Regions from separate parts of the Ectobacillus sp. JY-23 genome, predicted to be linked through region 2. Evidence: a T-box and tRNA genes for the amino acid it is inferred to sense, from the RefSeq annotation. Region 2 holds a T-box; the other regions hold tRNA genes.
The links. The T-box of region 2 lies ahead of leuS (leucine--tRNA ligase). A T-box ahead of a tRNA ligase gene usually reads a tRNA of that ligase, here a tRNA-Leu.
Positions count from the first base shown of each region.

Region 1: it encodes a tRNA-Leu, which carries the amino acid that the T-box ahead of leuS (leucine--tRNA ligase) is inferred to sense. The anticodon was not compared.
Region 3: it encodes a tRNA-Leu, which carries the amino acid that the T-box ahead of leuS (leucine--tRNA ligase) is inferred to sense. The anticodon was not compared.

Region 1 covers NZ_CP095462.1:2,658,446-2,661,698, forward strand. The annotation lists gene cmpA (cortex morphogenetic protein CmpA) at 1-11, opposite strand, end outside; gene MUG87_RS13715 (SprT family protein) at 95-547, shown strand; tRNA gene MUG87_RS13720 (tRNA-Asn) at 767-841, shown strand; tRNA gene MUG87_RS13725 (tRNA-Ser) at 845-935, shown strand; tRNA gene MUG87_RS13730 (tRNA-Glu) at 937-1,008, shown strand; tRNA gene MUG87_RS13735 (tRNA-Val) at 1,012-1,087, shown strand; tRNA gene MUG87_RS13740 (tRNA-Asp) at 1,093-1,168, shown strand; tRNA gene MUG87_RS13745 (tRNA-Gln) at 1,385-1,459, shown strand; tRNA gene MUG87_RS13750 (tRNA-Lys) at 1,616-1,688, shown strand; tRNA gene MUG87_RS13755 (tRNA-Leu) at 1,695-1,778, shown strand; tRNA gene MUG87_RS13760 (tRNA-Leu) at 1,785-1,867, shown strand; tRNA gene MUG87_RS13765 (tRNA-Arg) at 1,956-2,029, shown strand; tRNA gene MUG87_RS13770 (tRNA-Pro) at 2,035-2,111, shown strand; tRNA gene MUG87_RS13775 (tRNA-Gly) at 2,113-2,183, shown strand; rRNA gene MUG87_RS13780 (16S ribosomal RNA) at 2,247-3,253, shown strand, end outside.
Region 2 covers NZ_CP095462.1:1,900,479-1,903,731, reverse strand. The annotation lists gene MUG87_RS09820 (MDR family MFS transporter) at 42-1,226, shown strand; T-box leader at 1,269-1,484, shown strand; gene leuS (leucine--tRNA ligase) at 1,542-3,253, shown strand, end outside.
Region 3 covers NZ_CP095462.1:3,191,681-3,194,933, reverse strand. The annotation lists tRNA gene MUG87_RS16190 (tRNA-Glu) at 267-338, opposite strand; tRNA gene MUG87_RS16185 (tRNA-Asn) at 343-417, opposite strand; tRNA gene MUG87_RS16180 (tRNA-Ile) at 430-503, opposite strand; tRNA gene MUG87_RS16175 (tRNA-Trp) at 511-584, opposite strand; tRNA gene MUG87_RS16170 (tRNA-Thr) at 591-663, opposite strand; tRNA gene MUG87_RS16165 (tRNA-Phe) at 696-768, opposite strand; tRNA gene MUG87_RS16160 (tRNA-Asp) at 776-851, opposite strand; tRNA gene MUG87_RS16155 (tRNA-Met) at 853-929, opposite strand; tRNA gene MUG87_RS16150 (tRNA-Ser) at 971-1,063, opposite strand; tRNA gene MUG87_RS16145 (tRNA-Ala) at 1,067-1,139, opposite strand; tRNA gene MUG87_RS16140 (tRNA-Pro) at 1,146-1,219, opposite strand; tRNA gene MUG87_RS16135 (tRNA-Arg) at 1,225-1,298, opposite strand; tRNA gene MUG87_RS16130 (tRNA-Gly) at 1,342-1,413, opposite strand; tRNA gene MUG87_RS16125 (tRNA-Leu) at 1,420-1,503, opposite strand; tRNA gene MUG87_RS16120 (tRNA-Lys) at 1,510-1,582, opposite strand; tRNA gene MUG87_RS16115 (tRNA-Gln) at 1,590-1,664, opposite strand; tRNA gene MUG87_RS16110 (tRNA-Tyr) at 1,672-1,756, opposite strand; tRNA gene MUG87_RS16105 (tRNA-Val) at 1,763-1,838, opposite strand; rRNA gene rrf (5S ribosomal RNA) at 1,864-1,979, opposite strand; rRNA gene MUG87_RS16095 (23S ribosomal RNA) at 2,062-3,253, opposite strand, start outside.

The DNA.
Region 1 (3,253 bases), 760 kb from region 2:
CAAGTCGGCATGGACAAATCCTCCTTTGTCGGTATACGATAATTACAAATAGTGTATGCACGTGACAAATGCGGAGTGAAAGGACGAATGTGATTTGGATGAATTACAGCTACAGAAGGTAACAGAAGACATTTCGCTTCGTTATTTTCAGAAGCCATTTCAACACCGAGCTGTTTTTAATAAACGTTTAAAAACGACAGGTGGAAGGTATTTGCTGCAAACACATAACATCGAGTTAAACCCTCATTATTACGAAGCTTTTGGAAAAGAGGAGTTAATAGCAGTTATTAAACATGAGCTATGTCATTATCACCTTCATCTAGAGGGGAAGGGGTACAAGCATAGAGACGCTGACTTTCGTAAGTTAATGAAGCAAGTAGGGGCACCTCGGTTTTGCAAAACTATACCTAGGAAGACTGTGGGCAGAACGCAAAAGCTATACACATACGAGTGCAGCTCTTGTCGTTTGCGGTACCAAAGAAAACGAAAAGTGGACACAATGCGTTATGTGTGTGGTAAATGTAAAGGTAGGCTCATAAGTGTATAAAAAGGTGTTGACAGTTAGGTTTAAATTCAGTATATTATAAACGTGTCACCTAGTAAGGACACTCAAATTTATTCCGCAATAGCTCAGCGGTAGAGCACGAACGAATATGCTTCCTTGCGTATTCATCAGCGTACTGACCGAGCGGCTTCTTGCATCGACTTCCTGAGGTCAGGACGATCGGCTGTTATAAGAAGTAATGTTGCGTATCTAATTGATTATTCCGCAATAGCTCAGCGGTAGAGCAATCGGCTGTTAACCGATAGGTCGTAGGTTCGAATCCTACTTGCGGAGCCATACAGAGAAGTACCCAAGTGGCTCAAGGGGCTCCCCTGCTAAGGGAGTAGATCGCGATAGCGGTGCGAGGGTTCGAATCCCTTCTTCTCTGCCATGGCCCGTTGGTCAAGTGGTTAAGACACCGCCCTTTCACGGCGGTAACACGGGTTCGAATCCCGTACGGGTCATATGGAGGATTAGCTCAGCTGGGAGAGCATCTGCCTTACAAGCAGAGGGTCGGCGGTTCGATCCCGTCATCCTCCACCATTTAAGGTCCCGTGGTGTAGCGGTTAACATGCCTGCCTGTCACGCAGGAGATCGCCGGTTCGATCCCGGTCGGGACCGCCATTTAAACTACTGCCGTCAAGCAGTTGTTTTTTATTGTTTAGAGTGGTATACTATCCCTTATCTGTTTTAGAAGCATCCTAACATAAATAAGATGGTCGATGATTTATAGTTGTTTTTCATGTAGCTAGTCGAAAGAACAAAAGCTGAAACAAACAAAATCATCTCGTGATATTGCTTTAGTAGCAGATTTGAAGTATATTTACAAAAACTTTTCGATGGGCTATCGCCAAGCGGTAAGGCAACGGACTTTGACTCCGTCATTCGTTGGTTCGAATCCAGCTAGCCCAGCCATTATTATGAGCCATTAGCTCAGTCGGTAGAGCACGAACGAATACGCTTCGTAGTATAGCTACAGCGCACTCATCGAGCCGCTACTTGACTCAGCTTTCTGAGATGAGGGTGTCGTTTTCAAAGCTATAAGCCTGTAACGAATGCTTTCATTATTATGAGCCATTAGCTCAGTCGGTAGAGCATCTGACTTTTAATCAGAGGGTCGAAGGTTCGAGTCCTTCATGGCTCACATTTTGCGGATGTGGCGGAATTGGCAGACGCACCAGACTTAGGATCTGGCGCCTTCGGCGTGGGGGTTCGAGTCCCTTCATCCGCACCATTTTATGCGGTCGTGGCGGAACGGCAGACGCGCTAGGTTGAGGGCCTAGTGGGAGCAATCCCGTGGAGGTTCAAGTCCTCTCGGCCGCACTTAAAAGTTTTTGAAAAAAGTACTTGATTCAATGTGGAATGTATGATATATTAATCAAGTCGCCAAAAACGACAAACTCAATAATGTGCGCCCGTAGCTCAATTGGATAGAGCATCTGACTACGGATCAGAAGGTTATGGGTTCGAATCCTTTCGGGCGCGTTTTACGGGAAGTGGCTCAGCTTGGTAGAGCACCTGGTTTGGGACCAGGGGGTCGCAGGTTCAAATCCTGTCTTCCCGACCATGCGGGTGTAGTTTAATGGTAGAACTTCAGCCTTCCAAGCTGATAGCGTGGGTTCGATTCCCATCACCCGCTTTAGTTCTTTGAAAACTGAACGAAGTACAAAACGTCAACATTTATTTTAGCTAGACAAACACTTTTATGGAGAGTTTGATCCTGGCTCAGGATGAACGCTGGCGGCGTGCCTAATACATGCAAGTCGAGCGGACCTCTTCGGAGGTTAGCGGCGGACGGGTGAGTAACACGTGGGTAACCTGCCTGTAAGACTGGGATAACTTCGGGAAACCGAAGCTAATACCGGATAATTTTTTGAACCGCATGGTTTAAAATGGAAAGATGGTTTCGGCTATCACTTACAGATGGACCCGCGTCGCATTAGCTAGTTGGTGAGGTAACGGCTCACCAAGGCGACGATGCGTAGCCGACCTGAGAGGGTGATCGGCCACACTGGGACTGAGACACGGCCCAGACTCCTACGGGAGGCAGCAGTAGGGAATCTTCGGCAATGGGCGAAAGCCTGACCGAGCAACGCCGCGTGAGTGATGAAGGCTTTCGGGTCGTAAAACTCTGTTGTCAGGGAAGAACAAGTACGAGAGTAACTGCTCGTACCTTGACGGTACCTGATTAGAAAGCCACGGCTAACTACGTGCCAGCAGCCGCGGTAATACGTAGGTGGCGAGCGTTATCCGGAATTATTGGGCGTAAAGCGCGCGCAGGCGGTCTTTTAAGTCTGATGTGAAAGCCCACGGCTCAACCGTGGAGGGTCATTGGAAACTGGGAGACTTGAGTGCAGAAGAGAAGAGCGGAATTCCACGTGTAGCGGTGAAATGCGTAGAGATGTGGAGGAACACCAGTGGCGAAGGCGGCTCTTTGGTCTGTAACTGACGCTGAGGCGCGAAAGCGTGGGGAGCAAACAGGATTAGATACCCTGGTAGTCCACGCCGTAAACGATGAGTGCTAAGTGTTAGAGGGTTTCCGCCCTTTAGTGCTGAAGTTAACGCATTAAGCACTCCGCCTGGGGAGTACGGCCGCAAGGCTGAAACTCAAAGGAATTGACGGGGGCCCGCACAAGCGGTGGAGCATGTGGTTTAATTCGAAGCAACGCGAAGAACCTTACCAGGTCTTGACATCCTCTGACAACCCTA
Region 2 (3,253 bases):
ATGTTGCATTCGGACGATTCTATGAAAAAGGAGGGAGAAGCATGCCTCGAAAAGTATGGCTATTGGTCATTGCTATGATTATTAATGTGACAGGATCTTCTTTTTTATGGCCTTTTAACACTATCTATATTCATAATCATCTTGGTAAATCGTTATCAGTAGCGGGAATGGCCCTGTTGATTAACTCGCTTGCAGGTGTGATTGGGAACCTTGTCGGCGGCATTATGTTTGATAAAATGGGCGGCTACAAATCCATCTTGAGCGGTATTGTAATTACTTTATCAGCGGTGACGGGTCTTGTTTTTTTCCACGATTGGCCGCTTTATGTAGTATGGCTCGGAATGATTGGATTAGGGTCAGGTATGGTGTTTCCATCTATGTATGCGATGGTGGGGGCTGTTTGGCCGGAAGGTGGCCGAAGAGCGTTTAATGCGATGTATATCGGACAAAACGTAGGCGTTGCAGTTGGATCGGCACTAGGCGGCTTAGTTGCTTCCTTCCGTATTGACTATATATTTTTAGCCAATCTAACACTGTATTTTGTATTCTTTATCATTGCTTTGATCGGTTTTAAAGATATGCAAGTCACTGTAGATAAGGTTGAGAAAAAAGTAGAAAAAGGATCCTGGAAGCTGACGTCTTCCTTGCAGGCGTTATTGGTGATGTGCGTTGCGTATGCGATTTGCTGGATTGCTTATGTACAATGGCAGGTTACCATTTCCGCGCATATGCAGGATTTAGATATTAGTTTGCGTTCATACAGCTTATTGTGGACGGTGAACGGAGCGCTAATCGTATTAGCACAACCAGTTGTAACAGCATTTATCCGAAGATTTAACCGTTCTTTAAAACAACAAATTTTAATTGGTACGTCTATTTTTATTGTTTCATTTCTCGTTGTCGGACAGGCAGAACAGTTTAGCATGTTTATGATAGGGATGCTCATTTTAACGATTGGTGAAATGTTCGTATGGCCAGCTGTTCCAACAATTGCCAATGAATTGGCACCTGAAGGGAAAATCGGCTTTTATCAAGGTGTCGTAAATAGTGCGGCAACGGGTGGGCGGATGCTTGGTCCGTGGCTTGGCGGGCTAATTGTCGATTTATACAATATTCAAGTATTGTTTATGGTATTAATGGTAATGCTGTTGGTAGCAATGGCTGCAGCCAGTCTATATGATCATAAGTTAAAAGCAAAGCAAGCAGAAGAAAAAATAGCAGTTTGACGTGGCGAAGAACATGTTTTAGAATAGACTGTAAGCAAATACGCAATGACAGTGACAAGGAGTAGTAACAGGTTGAGCCGGCTCAGAGAGTTGACGTGTGGTGGAAGTCAATCCGGATTTCATTGTGAACTCGCCTTGGAGTTGCAATCGTGAATAATAGTAGTGATTGCCGCTTCGTCCACGTTACGGACTTGAGCGAGTGTCTTTGGGCACTAACTAGGGTGGTACCGCGGGAATTTATAACCTCTCGTCCCTTTTTGGGATGAGGGGTTTTTTGTATTTTTGCGGAGAAATAGATGAATTGGAGGGTATTTTATGAGCTACAATCATAATGAAATTGAGAAGAAATGGCAGGCGTACTGGGAAGAAAATAAAACCTTCCGTACGACTGAAGATACTGACAAACCTAAGTTTTACGCGTTGGATATGTTTCCATATCCATCGGGTGCCGGTCTTCATGTAGGACATCCAGAAGGATATACAGCTACGGACATTCTTTCTCGTATGAAGCGCATGCAGGGCTATAATGTGCTTCACCCGATGGGATGGGACGCATTTGGTCTTCCTGCAGAGCAATACGCACTGGATACAGGAAACGATCCTGCGGAATTCACAGAGAAAAACATCAATACATTCCGCAATCAAATCAAAGCACTTGGATTTTCCTATGACTGGGATCGCGAGGTAAATACGACAGATCCAAATTATTATAAGTGGACACAATGGATTTTCTTGAAATTATACGAAAAAGGCTTAGCTTACGTTGACGAGGTAGCAGTAAACTGGTGTCCGGCACTTGGCACTGTATTGGCGAACGAAGAAGTTATTGATGGCAAGAGCGAGCGTGGCGGTCACCCGGTAGAACGCCGTCCGATGAAGCAGTGGGTATTGAAGATTACAGCGTACGCGGATCGTTTATTGGAAGATTTGGAAGAGCTGGATTGGCCGGAAAGCTTGAAGGAAATGCAACGTAACTGGATTGGCCGTTCTGAAGGCGCTGAAGTCCACTTTCAGGTAGATGGTACCGATGAGAAATATACGGTGTTTACAACACGTCCTGATACATTGTTCGGTGCAACGTATTCTGTATTGGCACCTGAGCATGCGCTGGTTGAAAAAATTACAACACCAGAGCAAAAAGAGGCAGTGCAGGCATATTTAGATCAAGTAAAAACGAAAAGTGATTTAGAGCGTACAGACTTGGCGAAGGATAAAACAGGCGTTTTCACAGGGGCTTATGCCATTAATCCGGTGAACGGCGCAAGAATGCCAATTTGGATCGCCGATTATGTACTTGCAAGCTACGGCACTGGTGCCATTATGGCAGTACCAGCACATGATGAGCGAGATTATGAGTTTGCGAAAAAGTTTAATTTGCCGATTAAAGAGGTTGTTGCAGGGGGAGACGTTACAAAAGAGCCTTATACAGGCGATGGTGAACATATAAATTCCGACTTCTTAAACGGCTTGAACAAGGAAGAAGCTATTACAAACATCATTACTTGGCTAGAAGCAAATAAAATGGGTGAGAAAAAGGTAACGTACCGTCTACGTGACTGGTTGTTTAGCCGTCAGCGTTACTGGGGTGAGCCAATTCCTGTCATTCATTGGGAAGACGGTACGATGACCGCCGTACCAGAAGAGGAGCTTCCATTAGTACTGCCGCAAACGGATGATATTCGTCCTTCTGGTACAGGCGAATCACCACTTGCTAACGTGGCAGAATGGGTGAATGTAGTAGATCCGATAACTGGTAAAAAAGGTCGCCGTGAAACAAATACAATGCCGCAATGGGGCGGAAGCTGCTGGTACTACTTGCGTTATATCGACCCGCACAACAACGAACAGCTTGCTGATCCTGAAAAGTTAAAGCAATGGCTGCCAGTTGATATTTATATCGGCGGCGCTGAGCATGCGGTACTTCACTTATTGTACGCTCGCTTCTGGCATAAGTTTTTGTACGACTTAGGTGTGGTACCGACGAAGGAGCCATTCCAAAAATTATTCAACCAAGGTATGATTTTAGG
Region 3 (3,253 bases), 1.3 Mb from region 2:
TTCTTTACTAGGTATAAGTTAAAAATAAAGACTATATTAAAACCTGACGTTGCTAATTGGCACTTGTTGATGGGAGTGAGGCGGATGGAACACATGTGGGAAAAGTGAGTAAAGGAGAGACGTTGCAGGCGAATAGCGCCGAGTCGACTCCCTGACTGCCCGCGGAAAGCGAACAAACCTCCATAACGGAAATCAGCAACGAACTTTCACAGAGCCTAAATAAAAATATACAAAAAAAACCAGTGCGAATGCACTGGCTTTTGGTATGACCCGTACGGGATTCGAACCCGTGTTACCGCCGTGAAAGGGCGGTGTCTTAACCACTTGACCAACGGGCCTTAATGGCTCCGCAAGTAGGATTCGAACCTACGACCTATCGGTTAACAGCCGATTGCTCTACCGCTGAGCTATTGCGGAATATATCACTAATGGGCCTAAATGGACTCGAACCATCGACCTCACGCTTATCAGGCGTGCGCTCTAACCAGCTGAGCTATAGGCCCACGTGTTTGGCAGGGGTAGTAGGAATCGAACCCACACCGGAGGTTTTGGAGACCTCTGTTCTACCTTTAAACTATACCCCTAATCGATGCCGGCTAGAGGACTTGAACCCCCAACCTACTGATTACAAGTCAGTTGCTCTGCCAATTGAGCTAAGCCGGCTTATAAAGAAAAGTGATATGTAAATTAAGAAGTGGCTCGGGACGGAATCGAACCGCCGACACGAGGATTTTCAGTCCTCTGCTCTACCGACTGAGCTACCGAGCCATAAAAATGGCGGTCCCGACCGGGATCGAACCGGCGATCTCCTGCGTGACAGGCAGGCATGTTAACCGCTACACCACGGGACCTTGGTTGCGGGGACAGGATTTGAACCTGCGACCTTCGGGTTATGAGCCCGACGAGCTACCGGACTGCTCCACCCCGCGACAATCATGAATTATTTAATTTACCATTCATATAAAATAAATGGCGGAGGAAGAGGGATTCGAACCCCCGCGCGGCTCTCACCGCCTGTCGGTTTTCAAGACCGATCCCTTCAGCCGGACTTGGGTATTCCTCCGTATGGAGCCTAGCGGGATCGAACCGCTGACCTCCTGCGTGCAAGGCAGGCGCTCTCCCAGCTGAGCTAAGGCCCCATGAAATCGGGAAGACAGGATTTGAACCTGCGACCCCCTGGTCCCAAACCAGGTGCTCTACCAAGCTGAGCCACTTCCCGTATAACGCGCCCGAAAGGATTCGAACCCATAACCTTCTGATCCGTAGTCAGATGCTCTATCCAATTGAGCTACGGGCGCATAAACAACTGTATATATTTTGTGTGATATAAAATACAGTATAAGCGGAAGACGGGATTCGAACCCGCGACCCCAACCTTGGCAAGGTTGTATTCTACCACTGAACTACTTCCGCATATATTGGTGCGGGTGAAGGGACTCGAACCCCCACGCCGAAGGCGCCAGATCCTAAGTCTGGTGCGTCTGCCAATTCCGCCACACCCGCAAAATGTGAGCCATGAAGGACTCGAACCTTCGACCCTCTGATTAAAAGTCAGATGCTCTACCGACTGAGCTAATGGCTCATAATTATGGCTGGGCTAGCTGGATTCGAACCAACGAATGACGGAGTCAAAGTCCGTTGCCTTACCGCTTGGCGATAGCCCATCAAAAATGGTGGAGGGGGACGGATTCGAACCGCCGAACCCTGAGGGAGCGGATTTACAGTCCGCCGCGTTTAGCCACTTCGCTACCCCTCCGATATATGGTGGAGGATGACGGGATCGAACCGCCGACCCTCTGCTTGTAAGGCAGATGCTCTCCCAGCTGAGCTAATCCTCCGTAAAAAAAGCCCAAATTGGGCATTGCCTAGCGACGTCCTACTCTCACAGGGACAAGGTCCCAACTACCCTCGGCGCAAAAGAGCTTAACTTCCGTGTTCGGTATGGGAACGGGTGTGACCTCTTTGCCATCATCACTAGACATATGAAGGCATGTTCCTTCAAAACTGGATAACAAGTGTATAATCTAGCTTCAGCTTGCTAAACGCTCGCTTCTGCTTTTTTTGGTTAAGCCCTCGATCGATTAGTATCAGTCAGCTCCACACGTCGCCGCGCTTCCACCTCTGACCTATCAACCTGATCATCTTTCAGGGATCTTACTAGCTTGACGCTATGGGAAATCTCATCTTGAGGGGGGCTTCATGCTTAGATGCTTTCAGCACTTATCCCGTCCGCACATAGCTACCCAGCGATGCCCTTGGCAGAACAACTGGTACACCAGCGGTGCGTCCATCCCGGTCCTCTCGTACTAAGGACAGCTCCTCTCAAATTTCCTGCGCCCGCGACGGATAGGGACCGAACTGTCTCACGACGTTCTGAACCCAGCTCGCGTACCGCTTTAATGGGCGAACAGCCCAACCCTTGGGACCGACTACAGCCCCAGGATGCGATGAGCCGACATCGAGGTGCCAAACCTCCCCGTCGATGTGGACTCTTGGGGGAGATAAGCCTGTTATCCCCGGGGTAGCTTTTATCCGTTGAGCGATGGCCCTTCCATGCGGAACCACCGGATCACTAAGCCCGACTTTCGTCCCTGCTCGACTTGTAGGTCTCGCAGTCAAGCTCCCTTATGCCTTTACACTCTTCGAATGATTTCCAACCATTCTGAGGGAACCTTTGGGCGCCTCCGTTACATTTTAGGAGGCGACCGCCCCAGTCAAACTGCCCACCTGACACTGTCTCCCGCCCCGATAGAGGGGCGCGGGTTAGAACTTCAATACAGCCAGGGTAGTATCCCACCGACGCCTCCACCGAAGCTGGCGCTCCGGGTTCATAGGCTCCTACCTATCCTGTACAAGCTGTACCAAAATTCAATATCAGGCTACAGTAAAGCTCCACGGGGTCTTTCCGTCCTGTCGCGGGTAACCTGCATCTTCACAGGTACTATAATTTCACCGAGTCTCTGGTTGAGACAGTGCCCAAATCGTTACACCTTTCGTGCGGGTCGGAACTTACCCGACAAGGAATTTCGCTACCTTAGGACCGTTATAGTTACGGCCGCCGTTTACTGGGGCTTCGGTTCAAAGCTTCGCTTGCGCTAACCTCTCCCCTTAACCTTCCAGCACCGGGCAGGTGTCAGCCCCTATACTTCGCCTTGCGGCTTCGCAGAGACCTGTGTTTTTGCTAAACAGTCGCTTGGGCCTTTTCACTGCGGCTCTCGCTAGAGAGCACCCCTTCTCCCGAAGTTACGGGGTC